Regions from separate parts of the Variovorax sp. W1I1 genome, predicted to be linked through region 1. Evidence: predicted binding sites of a transcription regulator. Region 1 holds the regulator's gene; each other region holds the start of a gene.
The links. Region 1 encodes LexA, which represses DNA repair genes until DNA is damaged. Its sites were predicted from a motif close to ACTGTATNNNNATACAGT; they were not measured.
Positions count from the first base shown of each region.

Region 2: the regulator LexA is predicted to act here: its motif matches at 3,353-3,370, upstream of QFZ83_RS30900 (ATP-dependent helicase).
Region 3: the regulator LexA is predicted to act here: its motif matches at 2,995-3,012, upstream of QFZ83_RS24070 (putative DNA modification/repair radical SAM protein).

Region 1 covers NZ_JAUSWZ010000001.1:3,036,059-3,043,476, forward strand. Annotated here, with positions in the region: gene kdsB (3-deoxy-manno-octulosonate cytidylyltransferase) at 1-694, shown strand, start outside; gene adk (adenylate kinase) at 819-1,475, shown strand; gene QFZ83_RS14175 (asparaginase) at 1,505-2,467, opposite strand; gene lexA (transcriptional repressor LexA) at 2,541-3,224, shown strand; gene QFZ83_RS14185 (hypothetical protein) at 3,362-3,718, shown strand; gene QFZ83_RS14190 (D-2-hydroxyacid dehydrogenase family protein) at 3,818-4,825, shown strand; gene QFZ83_RS14195 (MFS transporter) at 4,886-6,043, shown strand; gene QFZ83_RS14200 (3-hydroxyacyl-CoA dehydrogenase) at 6,189-7,418, shown strand, end outside.
Region 2 covers NZ_JAUSWZ010000001.1:6,627,091-6,634,508, reverse strand. Annotated here, with positions in the region: gene QFZ83_RS30910 (PTS sugar transporter subunit IIA) at 1-349, opposite strand, end outside; gene hpf (ribosome hibernation-promoting factor, HPF/YfiA family) at 571-900, opposite strand; gene QFZ83_RS30900 (ATP-dependent helicase) at 1,222-3,339, opposite strand; gene corA (magnesium/cobalt transporter CorA) at 3,553-4,539, shown strand; gene QFZ83_RS30890 (5'-methylthioadenosine/adenosylhomocysteine nucleosidase) at 4,532-5,296, opposite strand; gene QFZ83_RS30885 (ABC transporter substrate-binding protein) at 5,300-6,931, opposite strand; gene QFZ83_RS30880 (dipeptide ABC transporter ATP-binding protein) at 6,970-7,418, opposite strand, start outside.
Region 3 covers NZ_JAUSWZ010000001.1:5,134,124-5,141,541, reverse strand. Annotated here, with positions in the region: gene QFZ83_RS24095 (3-hydroxyacyl-CoA dehydrogenase NAD-binding domain-containing protein) at 1-625, opposite strand, end outside; gene QFZ83_RS24090 (LysR family transcriptional regulator) at 783-1,703, shown strand; gene QFZ83_RS24085 (hypothetical protein) at 1,688-1,927, opposite strand; gene QFZ83_RS24080 (YbhB/YbcL family Raf kinase inhibitor-like protein) at 1,980-2,534, opposite strand; gene QFZ83_RS24075 (Rieske (2Fe-2S) protein) at 2,561-2,911, opposite strand; gene QFZ83_RS24070 (putative DNA modification/repair radical SAM protein) at 3,033-4,292, shown strand; gene QFZ83_RS24065 (UdgX family uracil-DNA binding protein) at 4,304-5,749, shown strand; gene QFZ83_RS24060 (ureidoglycolate lyase) at 5,746-6,270, shown strand; gene QFZ83_RS24055 (cupin domain-containing protein) at 6,271-6,651, opposite strand; gene QFZ83_RS24050 (amidase) at 6,730-7,418, opposite strand, start outside.

The sequences.
Region 1 (7,418 bases):
GCCGATGGTGGTGCGTGTTGCGCAACGCGCGAGCCAGTCCGGCGCATCGCGCGTTGTTGTGGCCGGAGACGATGCGTCCATCGTTTCGGCCTGCAAGGCGCACGGCGTCGAAGCCATCCTCACTCGCCAGGACCATCCGAGCGGCACCGACCGGCTGGCTGAAGCGTGCGAGCAACTGGGCCTCGATGGCGACGAGATCGTCGTCAACGTACAAGGCGACGAGCCGCTCATCGACCCGGAGCTGATCGACGCCGTGGCGGCGGCGCTGGCCCTTCATCCCGAGGCCGCGATGAGTACAGCGGCCCACGAGATCGACTCGATCAGCGACTTCATGAACCCGAACGTGGTGAAGGCGGTGCTCGACGCCCAGGGCAACGCGCTCTACTTCAGCCGCGCGCCGATCCCCTGGTGGCGCGATGGCTCGGTTGGGGGTGCGGCACCAACCGCGCTGCCTTTGCCTGCGCCGCTGCGCCACATCGGCATCTATGGCTATCGCGCCGGCTTCGTGCGGAAATTTCCGTCGCTGCCGCCAGCGCCGGTCGAAGCCACCGAAGCACTCGAGCAATTGCGCGCTCTCTGGCATGGGCATCGCATCGCGGTGCATGTGAGCCATGTCGCGCCCGGGCCGGGCATCGACACCCCTGAGGATCTGGCGCGCGTGCGTGCCGTCTTTGCTGCCGGGTCCGCCTCCTAAGACGTGCGCCGCGGAGGGAATTCCCTATGGGGACGCATGCTATCCTCGACGTGAAATCCGCCTCGCCCAGCCCTCGGGCCGTCGCTTGGCGTGACACAAAATCTAAGAACCGTCCGAGGACACCATGAGACTAATTTTGCTGGGCGCGCCCGGGGCGGGCAAAGGCACGCAAGCGGCCTTCATCTGCCAGAAATACGGCATCCCCCAAATCTCGACCGGCGACATGCTGCGCGCCGCCGTCAAGGCCGGCACGCCGCTCGGATTGCAGGCCAAGGCCGTCATGGATGCAGGCGCACTGGTGAGCGACGACCTGATCATCAACCTCGTGAAAGAGCGCATCGCCCAGCCCGACTGCGCCGACGGTTTTCTGTTCGACGGTTTCCCGCGCACCATTCCACAGGCCGATGCCATGAAGGCCGCGGGCGTCAAGCTCGACTACGTGCTCGAGATCGACGTGCCCTTCAGCGACATCATCGAACGCATGAGTGGCCGCCGTTCGCACCCGGCATCGGGCCGCACCTACCACGTCAAGTTCAACCCGCCCAAGATCGAAGGCAAGGACGACGTGACCGGCGAAGACCTGATCCAGCGCGAGGACGACAAGGAAGAAACCGTGGGCAAGCGGCTCGACGTGTACAGCCAGCAGACGCGTCCTCTGGTCGACTACTACTCCGCCTGGGCCAAGGCCGATCCGGCCGCTGCGCCGAAGTACCGCGCGATCAAGGGCGTCGGCACAGTCGACGAAATCACGCAACGTGCCCTGGCGGCATTGAGCAGCTGATCCCTGCCGCCCTTCGACAGGGCGGCTATCTAATCCCCCAGTAGTTCCAGCATCAGCGCGATGCGCGCCTTCACGGGTGTGAGCGCGCCTGCGTCACGCAGCCGGTCATCGGTCTTCGGCAGGATGCGGCCATTGGTACAGCGCGTCGCGCGCAGCACCGCAACGCCCGCGTCCTGCGCCTTGAACGCCGCAGCTTCCAACGCGTGATGCACGGTGCCATTGCCGGTGGTGGCTAGGACCAGACCGCGGACAGGTTCGTCCGCGCCCTCCCGAAGAAGCGCATCGATGATTGCGCCGCTCGCACCAGCGTGGCTCATGACGATCTCGACCCGCGGCCAAGGTCCTGATGCGCTCAGTGCCTTCGACGCTTGGGATGACGACGACGTCGGCCACTCCCTCACGCGCCGCACTGCGCCCTCTTCCACGTAGCCAATCGGCCCTGCATCGCCGGATGCGAAGGCATCGAGGCGGTACGTGTGCACCTTCTGCACTTCCACCCCGCTGTGGACCGTGCCGGCGCATACCGCCGTCACGCCCTGGGCGCCCGCCGTCGCCGCGACGGCGATGGCATCCCGCACGTTCTGCGGACCATCCGGCGAAAGCGCAGTGGCCGGGCGCATCGCGCAAGTCAGCACCACGGGCTTCGCCGGTGCCAGCACCGAATGAAGGAAGAAAGCCGTCTCCTCGAGCGTGTCGGTACCGTGGGTGATCACCACACCGGCCACGTCAGGTTGCGCCAGCCAATGCACGCACCGTTGCGCGAGCTTCTGCCAGATGTCGAAGGCCATGTCCTTGCTGTCGACCTGCGCCACCTGCTCCGCCAGCAGCGCGATGCCCTCGGGTGCCTCGATGCTGCCCAGCAGGTCCGCCACATCGACTTGCCCAGCGGTGTAGCCGATGTTGTCACCGCTGCTGGAGGCCCTTCCGGCGATGGTCCCGCCGGTGCCCAGAACCACCACGCGACGCACTTCGGGCAACGGCAAATTGGCCATGACTTGTCAACTTCCAAAAACTGGTTAAAAATACAGGTACTGGATATCTAGCCAGTGCCGCAAGGAACCACATATGCAGTTCGCCGTGAAGCTTACCGCCCGCCAGCAGCAGATTCTCGACTTGATCCAGAGCGCTATTGCGCGCACTGGTGCCCCGCCCACACGCGCCGAAATCGCCAATGAGCTGGGGTTCAAGTCGGCCAACGCCGCCGAAGAGCACCTGCAGGCGCTGGCCCGCAAGGGCGTGATCGAACTTGTCAGCGGCACCTCGCGCGGCATTCGACTCAAGGGCGACGCGCTGCGTTCGCTCAACGAAACGCGCCATCGCGAAGGCGGGCAGTTCTCGCTCTCGCTGCCCGGCATGGCGCAGCTGGCGCTGCCGCTCATCGGCCGTGTTGCGGCAGGCTCGCCCATCCTGGCGCAAGAGCATGTCGACCAGACCTACTACGTCGAGAACACGCTGTTCCAGCGCCAGCCCGATTACCTGCTCAAGGTGCGCGGCATGTCGATGCGCGACGCCGGCATCATGGATGGCGACCTGCTCGCCGTGCAGGCAACCAAGGAAGCGCGCAATGGCCAGATCGTGGTCGCGCGCCTGGGCGACGAAGTCACCGTCAAGCGCCTGAAGCGCAACAAGCAGGTGATCGAGCTGCATGCCGAGAACCCCGACTACCCGACCATCATCGTCCAGCCCGGCGAGCCTTTCGAAATCGAAGGCCTCGCGGTCGGCCTCATCCGCAACACCATGCTGATGTAGGCCTCACGGCCTGCTTGCAGCAGCACCCATCCGGCCGCAACAGGTGGCGGGCGTATGGCGCGAAGTCGCCATCACCCTGTCGCGGCCGATTCAAGAAATCCTGCCTGTGTTCAACCTCAGACTTTTTTGGAGTTCACATGGGAATCGCCCTCCTCGCCATCGCTGATTTCTGGATGCCGCTGCAATCGCTTGCAAGCCGCCTCATCCCCGCCCGCCGTGCCCCTCACCGGGACAGCAACGAAACCGCCGCCGGCCTGCGCTACGTGGCCGTGCGCCCCGCCTGCACCACGCGCACCGCTGGTACGCCTGCACCGACGGCAACCGCCACCGCGCCGGCACGCCCACTGCGTGTAGTTCGCGTGATCGACGGAAAAAGCCGGGACCGCAGCCGCATGGTGATCTCGGGCCGCATGGCCGATGTCTGTGCGGAGCTCGACCGACTGGCAGCGCTCGAAGCCGCTGAAACCGCGCCCAGCTCCACGCGCCTGCACTGAGGCATTTCCCCCGGCGAGCCGCTCCAGAAGCGCCCCGGGGTGGGTATCCAAACGTTCACCGGCGCGACAGCCCAATGCTGCGAGGCACAATGGCACGCCATGAACATTGTGATCCTCGACGATTACCAGGACGCCGTGCGCAAGCTGCGCTGCGCCGCCAAGCTGGACGCGTACGCGGCCAAGGTCTACACCAACACGGTCAAGGGCATCGGCCAACTGTCGGTTCGCCTGAAAGACGCCGACGTGATCGTGCTGATTCGCGAGCGCACCCAGATCTCGCGCCAGCTCATCGAAAAGCTGCCCAAGCTCAAGCTCATTTCGCAGACCGGGCGCGTCGGCGGCCACATCGACGTCAATGCCTGCACCGAGCGCGGCGTGGCAGTGGCCGAGGGCTCGGGCTCTCCGCAGGCACCGGCCGAACTCACCTGGGCGCTGATCATGGCGGCCATGCGCCGGCTGCCGCAGTACATCAGCAACTTGAAGCACGGGGCGTGGCAGCAATCGGGTCTCAAGTCGGCCTCGATGCCGCCCAATTTCGGGCTCGGCTCGGTGCTCAAGGGCAAGACGCTCTGCATCTGGGGCTATGGCCGCATCGGCCAGTTGGTCGCGCGCTACGGGCAGGCCTTCGGCATGCAGGTGGTGATCTGGGGGCGAGAGGCAAGCTGCGCCAAGGCGCGCTCCGACGGCTTCCAGGTCGCGCAGAACCGGCACGAATTCTTTGCCGCGGCGGACGTGCTCTCGGTGCACCTGCGGCTGAACGAGGAAACCAACGGCCTCGTCACCCTCGAAGACCTGTCGCGCATGAAGCCGACAGCGCTCTTCGTGAACACTTCCCGCGCCGAACTGGTCGAGGCCGATGCCCTGCTCGCCGCGCTCAATCGCGGACGCCCGGGCCTCGCGGCCATCGACGTGTTCGAGAGCGAGCCGCCGCTGCAGGGCCACGCGCTGCTGCGCTTGGAGAACTGCATCTGCACGCCGCACATCGGCTATGTGGAGCAGGACAGCTACGAGAGCTACTTCGGCCAGGCTTTCGACAACGTCGTGAGCTTCATCAAGGGCAATCCCACCAACATCGTGAATCCCGGCGCCTTGCAGGTCCGCCGGTGAGTTCATGAGCCGCCGGGCCGCCCCAAGGCGAATCTCGCAGCCGAAGGCGCAGGTCATTCGATGAGCCGGCCTGCGCCCCGGGGCGCGCTCTGGGCGCTGCTCGCCGGCAATTTCGTGATCGGCACCGGCGTGATGGTGGTGCCCGGCACGCTCAACGAGATCAGCACATCGCTTGCTGTCACCGCTGCGACAGCGGGCCAGCTGATCACCGCCGCCGCGATCGTGATGTGCCTCGGCGCACCGCTGCTGGCGGCCCTGGTCGCGGGCTGGGACCGCCGCCAACTCCTGGCCCTCACGCTCCTCTGGTACGCCGCCGGACACGCCCTCTCCTCGCTCATGCCGAGCTTCGCCGCGCTTTTGCCGGTTCGCATGCTCACGGTGATTGCGCCGGCGATCTTCACGCCCCAGGCCGCGGCCTGCGCCGGCATGCTCGTGCCGCCGGAACACCGCGGCCGCGCCGTCACCTTCGTCTTCCTCGGCTGGTCGATGGCCTCGGTGCTGGGCCTGCCCATCGGCGCGCTGATCGGCGGCCACCTCGGCTGGCGCATGGCCTTCATGGCCATTGCGATGCTCAGCATCGTCAGCGCCGCCTCGATCTGGCTCACGCTGCCCACCGGCATCCGGCCTGCCGCGCTCACAGCCGCCGCGTGGTCTCGCGTGCTGCGCAGCCCGGTGCTGATGGGCATCGTTTCAGTCACGGCGCTCCAGGGCTCGGGGCAGTTCGTGCTCTTCAGCTATTTCGGGCCGATCCTCAAGCAGAGCTTCGGTGCGGATGCCAACACGCTGAGCCTGATGTGGGCGCTGTTCGGTGCCTTCGGGCTGATCGGCAACATGGTGGTCAGCCGCTACATCGACCGCGTGGGCGCCGGCCGGATGGTGCTTCTGACGTCCTCGCTGATCGCCTTGAGCCTGCTGCTCTGGCCGTTCGCCAGCACGCTCGCCTGGCTCGCGGTGGTGATCGTGCCTTGGGGCATCGGCTGCTTCGCCACCAACTCGGCGCAGCAGGCGCGGCTCGTAGGGCTTGCGCCCGCGCTCGCGCCTGGCTCCGTCGCGCTCAACAGTTCGGGCATCTACATCGGCCAGGCTGTCGGCGCGGCGCTCGGCGGCTGGCTGCTGGCGAACGACGCCGCGCCGTGGATGAGCCGGGTCGGCCTGGCGCTGCTGCTGCTTGCCATTGGCCTCAGCGTAACCATCGACCGCAGCCGCCGCGCGGCCTGAAAAACACGAAGCCCGCGTAAGACCCGGGACGCATCGCCCGCGCGGGATTGCAAAATCGGAGTCTGCCGACGCTCGCCAGCCGCTTTCCGGCCAGCACCTGCGCGTCAGGCCCTCACACCACTCAACCAGCGAAAATCTCTATCAAATGACAGTGAACTACCAACGGATCGGGCTCATCGGCGCGGGCGCCATGGGTCGCGGCATCGCGCAGATCGCCGCGCAGGCCGGCAGCGAAGTGCTGCTGCTCGACAGCTTTGCAGGCGCCGCCGAACGCGGACGCGAAGCCCTCATAGCCCAATGGAACAAGCTGCAAGAAAAGGGCAAGCTCGACGCCGCAGCGCGCGATGCGCAGATCGCACGCGTAAAGGCCGTCGATTCGATCCAGGCGCTGGCTGGCTGCGACCTCGTGATCGAGGCCGTGATCGAAGACCTCGAAGTCAAGCGCAAGCTCTTCCGCGAAATCGAGGCCGTAGTGGCTCCGACGGCCACGCTGGTGACCAACACCTCTTCGCTCTCCGTGACGGCTATCGCGGCCGGGCTCGCGCATCCCGAGCGCTTCGCAGGCTTTCACTTCTTCAACCCCGTGCCCCTGATGAAGGTGGTCGAGGTGGTGGCGGGCTTCAAGACCGCGCCCGAGGTCTGCAAGCAACTGGCCGGCTACGCGGTGCAGATGGGCCACAGCGCGGTGCAGGCGCAGGACACGCCCGGCTTCATCGTCAACCACGCCGGCCGCGGCTACGGCACCGAGGCGCTGCGCATCGTCGGCGAAGGCGTGACCGACTTCGCGACCATCGATCGCATCCTGAAGGACCAGGCCGGTTTCCGCCTCGGCCCGTTCGAGCTGCTGGATCTGACGGCGCTCGACGTGTCGCACCCGGTGATGGAATCGATCTACCACCAGTACTTCGAGGAGCCGCGCTTCCGTCCGAGCGTGATCACCGCGCAACGCCTCGCCGCTGGCGCGCTGGGCCGCAAGACCGGCGAAGGTTTCTACCGCTACACCGACGGCGTGATGCAGCAGACGCCCGAGGCCCCGGCTCCGGTGATCGAAGGTACGCCTGCGGTCTGGGTCTCGCCCCGCGCCGCGCGCCGGGCCGAACTGCTGCGCCTGATCAACACGCTGGGCGCGCAGATCGACAGCGGCGCCACCGCCGCACCGCATTCGCTGATCCTCGTGGCCCCGCTGGGCTTCGACGTGACGACGGTCGCGGCCGTCGAGCGCCTGGACGCCACGCGCACCGTCGGCATCGACATGCTGATCGACGACGCCGCCACCAAGCGCCGCGTGCTCGCCACCAATCCGGCCACGCGCCGCGACATCCGCGATGCCGCGCACGCCCTCTTCGCGCGCGACGGCAAGGCAGTGAGCGTGATC
Region 2 (7,418 bases), 3.6 Mb from region 1:
GGATTTCGAGGTGCTTCTGCGTGGCCGCTTCGGGTACCAGCAGGAAGATCAGCAGCGCGACGGGTTGCTCGTCGGGAGCGTCGAAACCGATGGGATTCGCCAGCTGGAACACCGCGGCCATCGGCGCCTTGAGGCCCTTGATGCGGCCATGCGGAATGGCGACGCCGTGACCCAGGCCGGTAGAGCCGAGGCGCTCGCGCGCAAAGAGGCTGTCGGTGATGAGGGCGCGCCCCAGGCCATGGAGGCTTTCGAACAGAAGGCCAGCTTCTTCGAAAGCACGTTTCTTGCTGGTAGCGTCAACGCTCACAAGCACTTGGGCGGGCGGCAGGATGGACGCGAGGCGATTCATGGTGGGAGCAGAGCGGGGGCGATTATGCACCCGGTTGGTAAAAACCCCCAGTCCCCCTATCTACTTTCTGTTTACATGTTGCCCAGAGGCCTCGCTGCCCCAGGCAGAAGCCGGCAGAAACCAGCAGAAAACCCCAAAGTCCGATGGCGGTAGTCGGAAAAGCAAAAGGCCGCCCAAAGGCGGCCTGTGGTGCGAGCGGGCCCGAGAGCCCCGCTCCTTGTTCACATCACGCGCTTGGGCGCCACGTGATGGTGGTCCTGCAGGCGGTCCTTGTGGCGAACCACCTGGCGGTCGAGCTTGTCGACCAGCTCATCGACCGCAGCGTAGAGATCAGCGTGGCTCGACTCCGCGAACATGTCATTGCCCTTGACGTGAATGTTGCACTCCGCCCTTTGGCGGCGTTCCTTTTCCTTCTGCTTTTCCACCGTGAGGATCACCTTCACATCGACCACCTGGTCGAAGTGCCGTGTGATCCGGTCCAGCTTGCTCGTGACGTAGGTGCGCAAGGCAGGGGTGACGTCGAGGTGATGACCGCTGATCGTCAAATTCATGAATGACCTCCTGAGAATTGACGGTTGGGGAAATGACCCCGCTCCGGAATGGAGCGTGGCCGGCGAAACAGGTGTGGTGCGGGAGAAGGGAGAGAAGAGGAGGAAGGGGAAGAAAGAGGGGTCGGTCGATTCACTATGCCCAAGCTGTCACGGTATTGCAATACCTGGGTTCTCCGGGTGGCGAGAGCGCCTGGGGCCTGCTTCAATCCGCTATTGAATCCATAGCTGCCCTTGCAGCTTGGCCCGCCTTCGTGGCGCTTTGCTTGCAAGTGTTAACGCGCTTCTCGCCCGGTGACCCTCCCGGGCGAAGGGCCAGCCGCTTCAGCGCCAGGCCGCGCGCATGCGGTTGCGCAAGTCGATCACGGCGGCGGGCGGAGGCACCGCGGGCGGCTGTACCGGCGGTGGTGGCCAGGTCTGCTGCTCGAAGCCAGCGAGATCCGATTCCGTGATGAAGCGCGTGCGATTCGCATAGAGATGCCGGTCGCCCCGCACCGCCTGCTGCGTGATGTAGAAGCGCTGCGGCACCAGGAGGTGCAGGTGGTCGCGGGCCCGCGTCATCGCGACATAGAGCAGGCGCCGCTCTTCCTCGAGTTCGTGCGCGCTCTGCGCCACATCGGCCGGCAGGCAGCCGTCGACCACATTGAGCACATGCACCGAGTTCCATTCCTGGCCCTTAGCCGAATGGATGGTGGAAAGGATCAGGTAGTCCTCATCGAGCAGCGGCGGCCCCGGACGATCGCTCGTGGCTTCGGGCGGATCGAGCGTGAGCTCGGTCAGGAAGCGCTCACGCGAACCGTAGCCGGCGGCGAGGCGCACCAGTTGCTCCACGTCCTGACGGCGCACGCCGGAGGTGTCGTCGTAGAGCCGCTCCAGGTGCGGCAGATACCAGCCCATCGCCAGCTCCACATCGGCCGGCCACGCCAGCGACGGCGCACGCAACGCGGCGTAGGCCTCGGCGAACCCGGCCCACTGCTCGCGTGCCGCGGACGGCGGCACGAAGTCGCGCACGGCCGCGGCCGGATCGGCCGCCTGGTCCATCGCATCGAGCAAGCGCGTGCCGGTGATGGGCCCGATGCCCGGAATCAGCTGCGTGACGCGAAAGCCCGCCATGCGCCCGCGCGGGTTCTGGGCAAACCTCAGCACGGCGAGCAGGTCCTTCACATGCGAGGCCTCGAGAAACTTGAGCCCGCCGAACTTCACGAACGGGATGTTGCGGCGCGCCAGTTCCAGTTCGAGCGCAGCGCTGTGCGACGAGGTGCGAAACAGCACCGCCTGCGACTTGAGCGCGAGCCCGCCTTCGCGGTGCGCGAGCACCTTGTCGGCCACCCAACGCGCCTGCCCCGCCTCGTCGGGCACCAGCACCAGTTGCGGCTTGCCGGCGGAGGGCTTGTCGGTCCAGAGCGTCTTGGCGTGCCGCTCGGCCGCCTGCGCGATCACGCGGTTCGACACATCGAGGATCGGCTGCGTCGAGCGGTAGTTGCGCTCCAACGTGACCACCCTTGCCTCCCGACTGAACTGCGAAGGGAAATCGAGGATGTTGCGCACCGTCGCGCCGCGGAACGAGTAGATCGATTGCGCGTCGTCCCCCACCACCGTGACGCCGCGCCCATCGGGCTTCATCGCCAGCAGGATCGAGGCCTGAAGCAGGTTGGTGTCCTGGTACTCGTCGACCAGCACGTGGTCGAAGCGCGCGCCCACGGCCTCGGCCAGCGCGGGCTCGGCGACCATCTCGGCCCAGTAGAGCAGCAGGTCGTCATAGTCGAGCACGTTCTGTTGTTGCTTGGCTTCGACGTAGGCGCCGAACAGCTTCTTGAGCTCGGCCTCCCATTCGCCGCACCACGGGAAGGCGTCCTTCAGCACCTCGGCCACCGAAGCGCGCGTGTTCACGCAGCGTGAATAGATCGAGAGACACGTGCCCTTGCGCGGGAAGCGGTTGACCGTGGAAGACAGGCCCAGCTCGTGGCGCACCAGCCCCATCAGGTCTTCGGCATCGCCGCGGTCGTGGATCGTGAAGTTCTCGTCGAGTCCGATCTGTTGCGCGTACTCGCGCAAGAGCCGCGCCCCGATGCCGTGAAAGGTGCCGGCCCACGGCAGCGCGGGCGGGCGTTCCGACTTGAGGCCGAGCACCTTGGCCAGCACCTGGCCCGCGCGGCGCTCCATTTCCTGCGCGGCGCGGCGCGAGAAAGTCAGCAGCAGCAGGCGCTGCGGATCGACCCCGTCTGCGATCAGGTGCGCCACCCGATGCGCCAGCGTGCTGGTCTTGCCGGAGCCGGCGCCGGCGATCACCAGCAGCGGGCGGTGATCGTCGGCCACCGCAGCGCCGACGCCGTGCTCGACGGCTGCGCGCTGGTCGTCGTTGAGCGTGGCCAACGCCGCGGCAAGGCGCTCGGCCTGGGTCTTTGGCGCAGCGGAAAAAACGGGGGACGCAGCGGTCTGCATGGGGCACGACTTTACTGTATGTCCGTCCAGTTCAGTCAGGTTGCCGCCATGTGGCCGGTGACATAATCGCGCCTCGCTGCAACCGGAGACTCCCCATGGAAACCGCCCCGTCTCGGCAGCTTTCAACTCCCCTCTGACGCGCTCGCGCCGGGCCCGGGAATTGAAAGCGCCCCTCCCTCGCCCACCGTTTCAGTCATCCCCGGGAGTGAGCCCATGCTCAACATCTTTACGCTCGCCAACGGCCGCCTCGTCCAGGAAGAGATCGAGTCGCTCGAAGAGCTCTCCAAGTTCCAGCCGATCTGGGTCGACCTCGAATCCCCCACGCTCGAGGAAAAGCGCTGGATCAAGCAGTACTACGGCCTGTCGATTCCCGAAGACGCGATGGACGAGGACATCGAGGAATCCGCCCGCTTCTACGAGGAAGACAACGGCGAACTGCACATCCGTTCCGACTTCCTGATCGACGACGACGAAGACCCGCGCACCGTGCGCGTGGCTTTCATCCTCAACCAGCACAACACCGATCTGCGCAGCCGCGGCGTGCTGTTCTCGATCCACGACGAAGACGTGCCCGTGTTCCGCCTCCTGCGCATGCGCGCACGCCGCGCGCCGGGGCTGATCGAAGACGCGAAAGAGGTGATGCTCAAACTCTTCGACGCCGACGCCGAATACTCGGCCGACACGCTGGAGAACATCTACGACGAGCTCGAAGTCGCCGGCAAGAAAGTGCTCTCGGGCAACGTCACCGACGAGTTGGCCGGCGAGGTGCTCGGCCTCATCGCGCGGCAGGAAGACTTGAACGGCCGCATCCGCCGCAACGTGATGGACACGCGCCGCGCGGTGAGCTTCATGATGCGCAGCAAGATGCTCAACGCCGAGCAGTTCGAAGAGGCCCGGCAGATCCTGCGCGACATCGAATCGCTGGACAACCACACGGCCTTCCTGTTCGACAAGATCAACTTCCTGATGGATGCGACCGTCGGTTTCATCAACATCAACCAGAACAAGACCATCAAGATCTTCTCGGTGGCGAGCGTCGCGCTGCTGCCGCCCACGCTGATCGCGAGCATCTACGGCATGAACTTCAAGTTCATGCCCGAGCTCGACTGGGCCATGGGCTATCCGTATGCCATCGTGCTGATGGCGGCGAGCGCGCTGGTGCCGATGTGGTACTTCCGCCGGCGCGGCTGGCTCAAGTAGCCGGCAGCCTCGCGAGCCACGCGCCGACCAGCGCGAGGCTGTAGCGGCTCGCGACCTCGGCGATGAAGCGCGCGAAGTCGCCGTGGGCCTCGTCGTCGGCGCGGTCCGAAATCGTCCGCATCGCCGCGAAGGGCACGCCATAGTCGTGGCACACCTGGGCCACTGCGGCGCCTTCCATTTCCACCGCGAGTGCATCGGGCAGATGGCGCCGCAGCGCTTCGCTTTCGGCGGCGGTCGAGACGAAGCGGTCGCCGCTGATCAGCAAGCCGCGATGGACCTTCGGTGAACGAAGGCCGAACTCATCGGCGGCCTCCTGCCCCACCAGCCCCACCGGGTCACGCAGCGACTCTTCTGCAACGACCGCCAACGCATCGCTGATGACAGCGTCGGCCGTGAAGCGCGAAACGCCCATCAAGGGCACTTCGTATTTCGGAAAGAGCGGCGAAGCATCCATGTCGTGCTGAAGCAGTTCGGTCGCCACGACAACGTCGCCGACATTCACGCCCGGCGCGAGTCCGCCCGCGACTCCACTGAACACGATGGCCCGCACGCCGAAGCGTTCGAGCAGCACCGTGGCCGTCACCGCCGCGGCGACCTTGCCGATGCGCGACAGCACCGCGACCACGGGCTGGCCATGCAGATGGCCGACCCAGAAGTCGCGCCCGGCAACGCGCACCCGCTGCTCATCGGGCATCTGCGCGAGGAGCGCCTTCAGCTCCTCGTGCATCGCCGCGACAATGGCGATGGGCTCAGCCACCGCTTACTTGATGTCCACGCCGTAGAAGGTGTGGCGACCGAACGGGCTCAGCTTGAAGTCGATCACTTCCTTGCGCACGGGCTTCAGTTGCACCGCGTGTGCGATGGTGAACCACGGCGCCTGCTCCTTGAAGATGACCTGCGCCTTCTTGTAGAGCGCGTCGCGGTCGGCCTGTTTCACCGTGCTCTTGGCCTTCACCACGAGGTCTTCATACGGCTGGTAGCAGAACTTCGAGATGTTGCTGCCGCTCGCCGACTTGGCCGAGGCGCAGCCCAGGAGCGTGTACATGAAGTTGTCCGGATCGCCGTTGTCGCCGGTCCAGCCCAGCATGCCCATCTGGTGCTCGCCGGCCTGCAGGCGCTTGCGGTACTCGCCCCATTCGAAACTCTTGATCTCAGCCTTGACGTTGATCTTGGCGAGGTCGGCCTGCATCAGCTCGGCGATGCGCTTGGCGTTCGGGTTGTACGGGCGCTGCACCGGCATGGCCCACAGGTCGGTCGAGAAACCGTCGGGGAACCCGGCCTGCGCCAAGAGCTTCTTCGCGGCTTCGGGGTCGTACGGATCGTCCTTGATCGCATCGTTGTAGGACCACATGGTCGGCGGAATCGGGTTCTTCGCCGCAACGCCAGTCGTGAGGTAGACGCCGTCGATGATCGCCTTCTTGTTGATCGCCATGTTGATGGCCTTGCGCACGCGCACATCGTCGAAAGGCTTCTTCGTCGTGTTGTACGAGAGGTAGCCGACGTTCAGGCCCGGCTGCTCCAGCACCTGCACGTTCGGGTCCTTGCGGATCGCGTCGAGGTCGGCCGGGTTCGGGTACGGCATGACGTGGCATTCGCCCTTCTGCAGCTTGGCCCAGCGCACCGACGCATCGGGCGTGATCGCAAACACGAGGTCGTCGATCTTGGCCTTGCCGCCCCAGTACTGCGGGAAGGCCTTGAAGCGGATGACCGCGTCCTTCTGGTACTGCACCAGGTAGAACGGGCCTGTGCCGATCGGGTCCTGGTCCACCTTCTCGGGCGTGCCGGCCTTGAGCATCGCGATCGCGTATTCCTTCGACTGGATGCCCGCGTACTGCATCGCGAGATTCGCGAGGAACGGCGCCTCGGCCTGGTTGAGCGTGATCTTCACGGTGAAGTCATCGATGCGGTCCACTGACTTCAGCAGCTTGGGCATGCCCATGTCGTTGAAGTACGAGTGGTTCTGGCTCGTGACCTTGAAGAACGGATCGCTCTCCTTCCACTGGCGCTCGAGCATGAAGATGAAGTCGTCGGCGTTGAAGTCGCGCGTGGGCTTGAAGCTCTTGCTCGTGGTGTGCCACTTCACGCCCTTGCGCAGGTGAAAGGTGTAGACGGTGCCGTCGGGCGAGATGTCCCACTTTTCAGCGAGTCCCGGCATGACCTTGGTGCCGCCGCGCTCGAACTCGACGATGGTGTTGTAGACCTGCGTGGTCACGTCGAACGACGTGCCGGTGGTGTTCATGCCCGGATAGAAATTCTCTGGGCTTCCTTCGGAGCAATACACCAGCGTCTTGGCTGACACAGCACCCGCGGCCAGGGTAAGGGCCGCAAGCGCTGTCGGTGCCAGGAGCGCCAGCATTCGTGAGCGGCGCGAAACGGAGGATTGGGTCTTCATGAGGACTCCTTCAGACACGGTTGAAAAAACGGATGAGCTCAGGGATTCGTCGCCATCGGAACGGCGAGCACGGGAACATCGGCGCGCACGGGCGGCGTGCCATCGAGGAACTTCTCTGCGTAGTGGCAGGCCACCAGCCGCTCGTCGAGCGCGCGCAGCAAGGGGCGCTCTTCGCGGCAGCGCTGCTGCACGTGCTGGCAGCGCGTGTTGAAGACGCAGCCCGTGGGCGGATTCAGCGGCGACGGCAGCTCGCCCTTGAGCACGATGCGCTGGCTGCTGAGCCCCGGCGTCGATGCGAGCAGCGCCTGCGTGTACGGATGCAGCGGGCGCGCGAAGATGCGCCCCTTCGGGCCCTGCTCCACCGCATGGCCGAGGTACATCACGAGCACGTCATGCGCGATGTGGCGCACCACGCCGAGGTCGTGCGAAATGAAGAGGTACGCGAGGCCCAACTCGGCCTGCAGGTCGGCCAGCAGGTTCAGCACCT
Region 3 (7,418 bases), 2.1 Mb from region 1:
GGCGCACCGGGGCCTTGGCGGCGACGAGTTCCTCTGCGTAGGCGAGGCCTTCGGCGCGGGCGTCGGCTTCGGTGCCCAGGCGGTCGACGAGGCCGAGCGACAGCGCTTCCTTCGCGCCCGCATGGCGACCGCTGAGCATCAGCTCGAGCGCGGGCTTCACGCCGATGAGGCGCGGCGCGCGCTGCGTGCCGCCGGAGCCGGGCAGGAGGCCCAGCGCCACTTCGGGCAGGCCCAGCTTGGCGGTGGGCGAGGCGATGCGGTAGTGCGCCGAGAGCGCCACTTCGAGACCGCCGCCGAGCGCCGCGCCGTGGATGGCGACGACGACCGGCTTCGTGCAGTTCTCGATCGCAAGGCACGCCTCGGGCAGCGACGGTGCCTGCGGCGGCTTGCCGAATTCGCGGATGTCCGCGCCCGCGATGAAGTTGCGGCCGGCGCCGACGATCAGCACCGCCTTGGCCGCGCTGTCGGCCTCGGCTGCGGCGATGGCGGCCACGAGGCCGCGGCGCACATCCACGCCCAGGGCGTTGACGGGCGGGTTGTCGATGGTCACCACGAACACGTCGCCAGGACGTTCGAAGGTGACGGGACCGGAGGACGTGGAGGGGCTCGGAGTGGTGGTGGCCATGTGCTTGTCTCTTGCGTTGGCGGGCCCTCGACGCGGATGCATTCGCGAGGGGCCCGAGGCTCTGGGGGTGAACCCCGCATTCTTGGCCCGCATTGCGGCTTTGACAATTGCATAGACGGTTGACAGACTGTCAAAGGATTTTTGACACAATCGTTAGATGGACCTTCAATCGCTCACCCTGCTGGTGGAAATCCTTGACGCCGGCAACCTGAGCGCCGCGGCGCGCCGGCTCAAGATGAGCCGCGCCAACGTCAGCTACCACCTGAACCAGCTGGAGCGCTCGGTCGGCGCGCAGCTCGTGCGGCGCACCACGCGGCGCGCCGAGCCGACCGAAATCGGCCTCAGGCTCTACCAGCACGGGGTGGCGATCCAGACCGAACTGCTGGCCGCGCGCGAATCGGTCACCACGCTGGGTGAAGGCCTGCAGGGCCGCGTGCGGCTGAGCGTGCCCAGCGGCTATGGGCAACTGGTCATGGCCGACTGGCTGATCGACTTCAAGCGCCAGTACCCCGGCATCGTGCTGGACGTGGTGTTCGAGAACCGCATCGAGGACTTGCTGCGCGACGAGGTCGACATCGCGGTGCGCGTGATCCCCGAGCCGCCGCAGAACCTGGTGGCGCGCGACTTGGGGCCGGTGCGCTACGTGGCGTGCGCCTCACGTGACTACGCGGAAAAACATCCGCTGCCTGTACAGCTCGACGAACTGCAGGGCGCGCCGGTGGTCACGGCCGCGGTCATCGGCCGGCAACTGCGCGTGTCGGCTTACCAAGGGGAAACGCGGCGCGAGGTGATCCTGGAGCCGACGCTGATCTCAGAGAATTTCCTGTTCCTGCGCCAGGCGATCCTCGCGGGCCTGGGCATCGGCCTCGTGCCCGACTACGTGGTGCAGGAAGACGTTCGCAAGGGCGAGGTGCTGACCACGCTGGACGACTGGCGCCTCAGTATCTTCGGCACGCAGATGTTCATGCTCTACATGCCGAACCGGCAGCACACGCGCGCGATCCGCACTTTCATCGACTTCATCCTGGAGCGGGCCCGGGCGGCCGGTGCGCCGCCGGGCGATCAGTCGCAGCGGTAGATCACTTCCCCGGCGGGGACCTGCGCGGCCGGGATTTCCGAGCCTGCAGCGCTCAGGAAGCGCATCGGCGCACCGAAATTGCGGCAGTAGTTTTCCGCGTCCTGCGCGCTGGGCGACTTGAGCACGCCGTCGTTGAGAAAGGTGACGCGGGGCGCGGGACGCGACACGCATCCTGCGGCCAGGGCGGTGGCGACGAGAGCAAAAAGGGCGGTGAAGCGGCGCATCGTGAACGCGCATCGCTGCGCGCGGTGGTGGAAAGAAAAGAAGTGCGCGACTTTAGCGGCTGTAGAGCCCCACCACGCTCTGCCCGCCCAGCGCGTGCCCCTTGAGCGCCGCGAGCAGCGCATCGCGCGTGAGTCCGGCCGGCAGCGCGCCCGGTGCGAGGTCGGATGCGACCACGGTCAGCACGTAGTGGTGCGGATGGTCGCCGACCGGCGGGCACATGCCGCGGTAGGCCGTCGCGCCCGCCACGTTCGTGCCCACGGTGAAGCCGCCCGTCTCGTTCGCCTTGAGCTGGCCGCGCTCGGCCGGGATGTTGTAGGCCACCCAGTGCGAGACGCCCAGGCCCATCGCGCCGTCCGGATCGGACAGCAGCACCGCGACCGACTTCGCCTTGGCGGGCAACTGCGTCCAGGCCACGGGCATCGAGACGTTCTTGCCGCCGCAGTCGCCGACACCGGCGTGCTCGGCGGGAATGGTGCCGTTGTCGGCGAAGGCGGTGGAGGTGACTTTCATGCCGGTGGGCGCCTTGCCGCCGGTGGCGGGGGCCATGGCGCCGCAACCCGAGAGAAGCGCCGCAAGGGCGACGGTCGAGATGGAGAGGGTGTGCATGTGTTTTCCAGGGTGGTTGTTGTCGATCAATCGGTGAGCCACACGTGGCCCTCTTCGTCTTCGCGCAGCGCCACGGGCGTGAGCCGCGCGCCGCGGCAGGGGCCGCCGACGCACTTGCCGGTGTCCGGCTCGAAGATCGCGCCGTGCCGCGCGCACATCAAAAAGCGGCCCGAGCTTTCGAGGACCTGGCCCTCGAAGTCGAGCGGGCCGCCCGCGTGCGGACATTGGTTGAGGTAGCCGTGCACGCCGCCGTGCCACCGGACCGCGAAGGCGGGTGTGCCGTCGGGCGCAGTGAACGTGGCAGCCAGGCCGCCGTCGGCGAGCTTCGAGGAAATCAGGCGCGGGGCCGCGGCGTCGCGTGGGGGAGAAAGCGTCATCGGCGCCGAGCGTAGCCGAGGGCTTCGCGCCGGGCAATGCAACGTGGCCAGCTTGCGCCTTCTTCCGACATGGGTTCTCGAAAACTGTATATTCATACAGTATTTTCAGCCCAGCAAAACCGTGGATATCCAGCGCAAACTCGCCATCCTTGCGGACGCCGCCAAGTACGACGCCTCGTGCGCATCCAGCGGCTCGCAGCCGCGCGACTCGCTCGGCGGCCGCGGCATCGGCTCGACAGAGGGCGCCGGCATCTGCCACAGCTACGCGCCCGACGGCCGCTGCATCTCGCTCCTGAAGGTGCTGCTCACCAACCACTGCCAGTACGACTGCCTCTACTGCGTCAACCGTGCTTCGAGCAATGTGCCGCGCGCGCGTTTCCGCGTCGAGGAGGTGGTGCAGCTCACGCTCGACTTCTACCGCCGCAACTGCATCGAGGGCCTGTTTCTCTCCAGCGGGATCATCAAGTCGCCCGACCACACGATGGAGCAGGTGGTCGAGGTGGCGCGCCAACTGCGCGAAGACCACGACTTTCGCGGCTACATCCACCTGAAGACCATTCCCGACGCCAGCGACGAACTCATCGCCCGCGCCGGTCGTTATGCCGACCGGCTCAGCATCAATGTCGAGATGCCCACCACCGAAGGCCTGCAGGCGCTCGCGCCCGAGAAGGACGAGAGCGCGATCCGACGTTCCATGGCGCGGTTGCGGCTGCGCATCGACGACACGCGCGAGGAGGCGCGCCGGGTGGTGCCGATCCGCGCGCTGCCCGGCGCCGCGCCCACAGCCGCCAAGCCGCCACCCTTCGCGCCCGCGGGCCAGAGCACGCAGATGATCGTGGGCGCCGACGCCACCGACGACCGCCACATCCTTGCCTCGAGCGCCACGCTCTACGGCGCCTACAAGCTGAAGCGCGTGTACTACTCGGCCTTCAGCCCCATCCCCGATGCGGCGCGCGCGTTGCCGCTGGTCGCGCCGCCGTTGATGCGCGAGCACCGGCTCTACCAGGCCGACTGGCTCATGCGCTTCTACGGCTTCGAGCACCAGGAAATCGTGGCCGCGCCCGACGGCCTGCTGCGGCTCGACGTCGATCCCAAGATGGCCTGGGCGCTCGCGCATGCCGAGCGTTTCCCGGTCGACCTGAACCACGCGCCGCGCGAGATGCTGCTGCGCGTGCCCGGCCTGGGCGTGAAGGCGGTCGAGCGCCTGCTGCAGGCGCGGCGCGTGCGCCGGGTGCGGGCGGACGACCTGCGGCGGCTGCATGTGCCGGCGCGCAAGGTGCTGCCGTTCGTGGTGGCGGATGGGCACCGGCCCGCGGTGGGTGCGATGGCGGCGGCGGTACCGGCGCCCACCGCGCAACCGACGCAAGCCGCATTGTTCTGAGCGGGCCTCCGATGCACGTGCGGCTCGACAACCCGATCGATCTCGACGCCTTCCGCCGTCACGCGCGGCAACTGCTGGCCGGGGGCGTGCCGCCGGAGCAGGTCGAATGGAATGGGGAGCGGGTTGCCGGCCTCTTCGACGAGACGAGCGAGGTGTCGCCAACACCGCTCATCGCCGGCGCGCCGCACGCCGTGCCCGCGTCCTTCGTCGCGCTGTGCGGCGATGTGATCCTGCACCGCGACCCGCAGCGCTTCGCCCTGATGTACCGCCTGCTGTGGCGCCTCGCGCACGAGCCCGCCCTGCGGCACGACCCGCTCGACGCCGACATGATGCAGGCGCAGCTGATGGCCAAGGCCGTGCACCGCGACATCCACAAGATGCGCGCCTTCGTGCGCTTCACCCGGGTGATGGGCGACGACGGGCTCGAGCGCCACGTCGCCTGGTTCGAGCCCGACCACCACATCGTCGAGGCCAACGCACCGTTCTTCGCGCGCCGCTTCGCGCAGATGCGCTGGGCCATCCTTACGCCCGAGCGTTGTGTCGAATGGAACGGCGAGACGCTGGCCTTCCGCGACGGCGCCGACCGCCGCGAGAAGCCGCCGCCCGATGCGGGCGAACAGCTCTGGCTCACCTACTACGAGCACATCTTCAACCCCGCGCGCCTGAAGGTCGCGATGATGCGGCGCGAGATGCCGCGCCGCTACTGGCACAACCTGCCCGAGGCCGCGCTGATCCAGCCGCTCACGGACGCAGCCGAGGCGCGCAGCCAGTCGATGATCGATGCGCCGCCCACGGCGGCACGGCGCATCCGTGCGCCCATTGCGTTGCATGTGCGGCCCGCTGATGGCGTGGCGCCCGCCGACCTGGGCGAGTTGCGCGCGGCCGCGCACGCCTGCCGCGCCTGCCCCATCGGCGCGCTCGCCACGCAGGCCGTGTGCGGCGAAGGCCCGCTCGCGCCGCGGCACATGCTCGTCGGCGAGCAGCCCGGCGACCAGGAAGACCTGGCCGGCCGCCCCTTCGTCGGCCCGGCGGGCCAGTTGCTCGACCGCGCGATGGCGCAATTGGGCTGGGCGCGCGACAGCGTGTACCTCGCCAACGCCGTCAAGCATTTCAAGTACGAGCTGCGCGGCAAGCGCCGCATCCACAAGACCGCGGCGCAGCGCGAGGCCGACGCCTGCGCGCACTGGCTCGACAGCGAGATATCGCTCGTGAGGCCGGAAGGGCTGGTGGCGCTCGGCGCCACGGCGGCGCGCGCGTTGCTGGGCCGGCCGGTGGCAGTGCAGGCCGAGCGCGGGGCGTGGCTGCACGAACGCCGCGATGGCAGGCCGGTGTTCGTGACCCTGCATCCTTCCGCGCTGCTGCGGCTCGCGGACGGCGAGCGCGCCGAGGCCTATGCCCGCTGGCTGGACGACCTTGAACGCGCGCGCGGCACGGTTTCTGCTGCAATCGCGGCATGAATGCCGAATCGCCCCTTGCAGCGCCGCTCGTTGCGCAACCGCTCACATCCACGGCCTTTGCGCCCTTCGGCACGGTGATCGAGGCTCCGACCGGCGAAGGCCGCTTCATCAACGGCGGCAACGCACGGCGGTTCGATCTGCTCGGCGATCTGCAACTCGATGCCGACGGCGGCCGGCCGATGCTCGCGCTGTTCCGCGCGCAGGCGCGAAGCTTTCCGCACGAGGTCACGGAGATGGAACGGCATGCGCTCGGCAGCCAGACCTTCGTTCCGCTGGGCGAGCGGCGCTTCGTGATCGTGGTGGCGCGGGCCGGCGATGCGCCGGTGTCGCACAGCGATCTCGCGGCCTTCGTCACCGACGGGCATCAAGGCGTGGTGCTCGCGCCCGGCACCTGGCACCACGCACTGCTCGCGGTCGATGCGGGGGACTTCGTGGTGATCGAGCGGGCGGCGGCTGCGGTCGACTGCGATGTCTGCTGGCTGCAGGAGCCGCTGCGCATCGTGGCTGCCGCGTCGCGCTGATCAGACAGGGCGCAGCTGGTCCGCGAGCGAGCGCGTCTTCTCGGTGACGGTGCTGCCGGTGTGCAGCGTGGTCTTGCGCTCGATGAGCATCAGGTGGCATTCCTCGTCGGCGACGGGGTTGTGCCGCACGCCCTTGGGCACGACGAACATCTCGCCCTCGCCGAGATCGACGGGGCCGGCTTCCATCTCGATGCGCAAACGGCCCTTGAGCACCATGAACAGCTCGTCTTCGTCGTCATGGCTGTGCCAGGCGAGCGAGCCCTGGACCTTGGCGACCTTGATGTAGGCGTCGTCGACTTCGGCGACGACGCGCGGCGACCAGAACTCGGTGAGAGAGGCGGCGATTTCCTTGGGGGTGCTGACCTGGTGGGTGTTCGACATGAGGCTTCTGTGCAGGACGTGGGAGTGGCAGCCTACCCCAGGCCGCACGATCTCGCACGCCCTCGGCACTACCTTGCACTAACCCGCGATGCGCTCGGCCAGCGCGATCAGCGACCGGTCCGACCCTGCCGGCCCGAGCAGCGAAATGCCCAGCGGCGCGCCATCGCGTGTGGCGAGCGGCATCGAGAGCTGCGGAAACCCCGCCAGCCCCGCGATGCACAAGAGACGGATCGCGCGGTTGCGGTAATCCTCCATCGACGCCTCGCTGTCGCTGCGCAGCGGTGCGATGTCGGGCATGGTCGGCATCAGCAGCACGCCGTCGGTGCCGAGCAGCCCGGCCAGGTGCGCGCGGAACGCGGTGCGGAAAACGCGCGCGGTCGCCACCTGCGCATCGGTCACTTCGCGTGACCACGCAAAGCGCTCGGCCACGCCGGGGCCCAGCGGCGGCGCGTAGCGTTCGATCAGCGGGCCGTCGGTGAGCCAGGCTTCGCGCGACTGCAGGTAGCGGAAGTGCCAGTACATCGCGTCGAAGGATTCCATCGCCACGGTCGTTCCTTGCGCAGGGCCGAGCAGGCTTTGCACGCGGTCGGCCGCGCCTTGCAGCGCTTCGGCCGCGGCGGGCACGGCGAGGGCCCAGACGTCGTCGGGCCGCAGCAGCCGCACACGTTCGGGCAGGGCGGCTGCGTCGGTGCCCAGCAGCACATCGGCCACACGCGCGAAGGTGCCGATGTCGCGCGCGAACCAGCCGCAGGTGTCGAAGCTGGGCG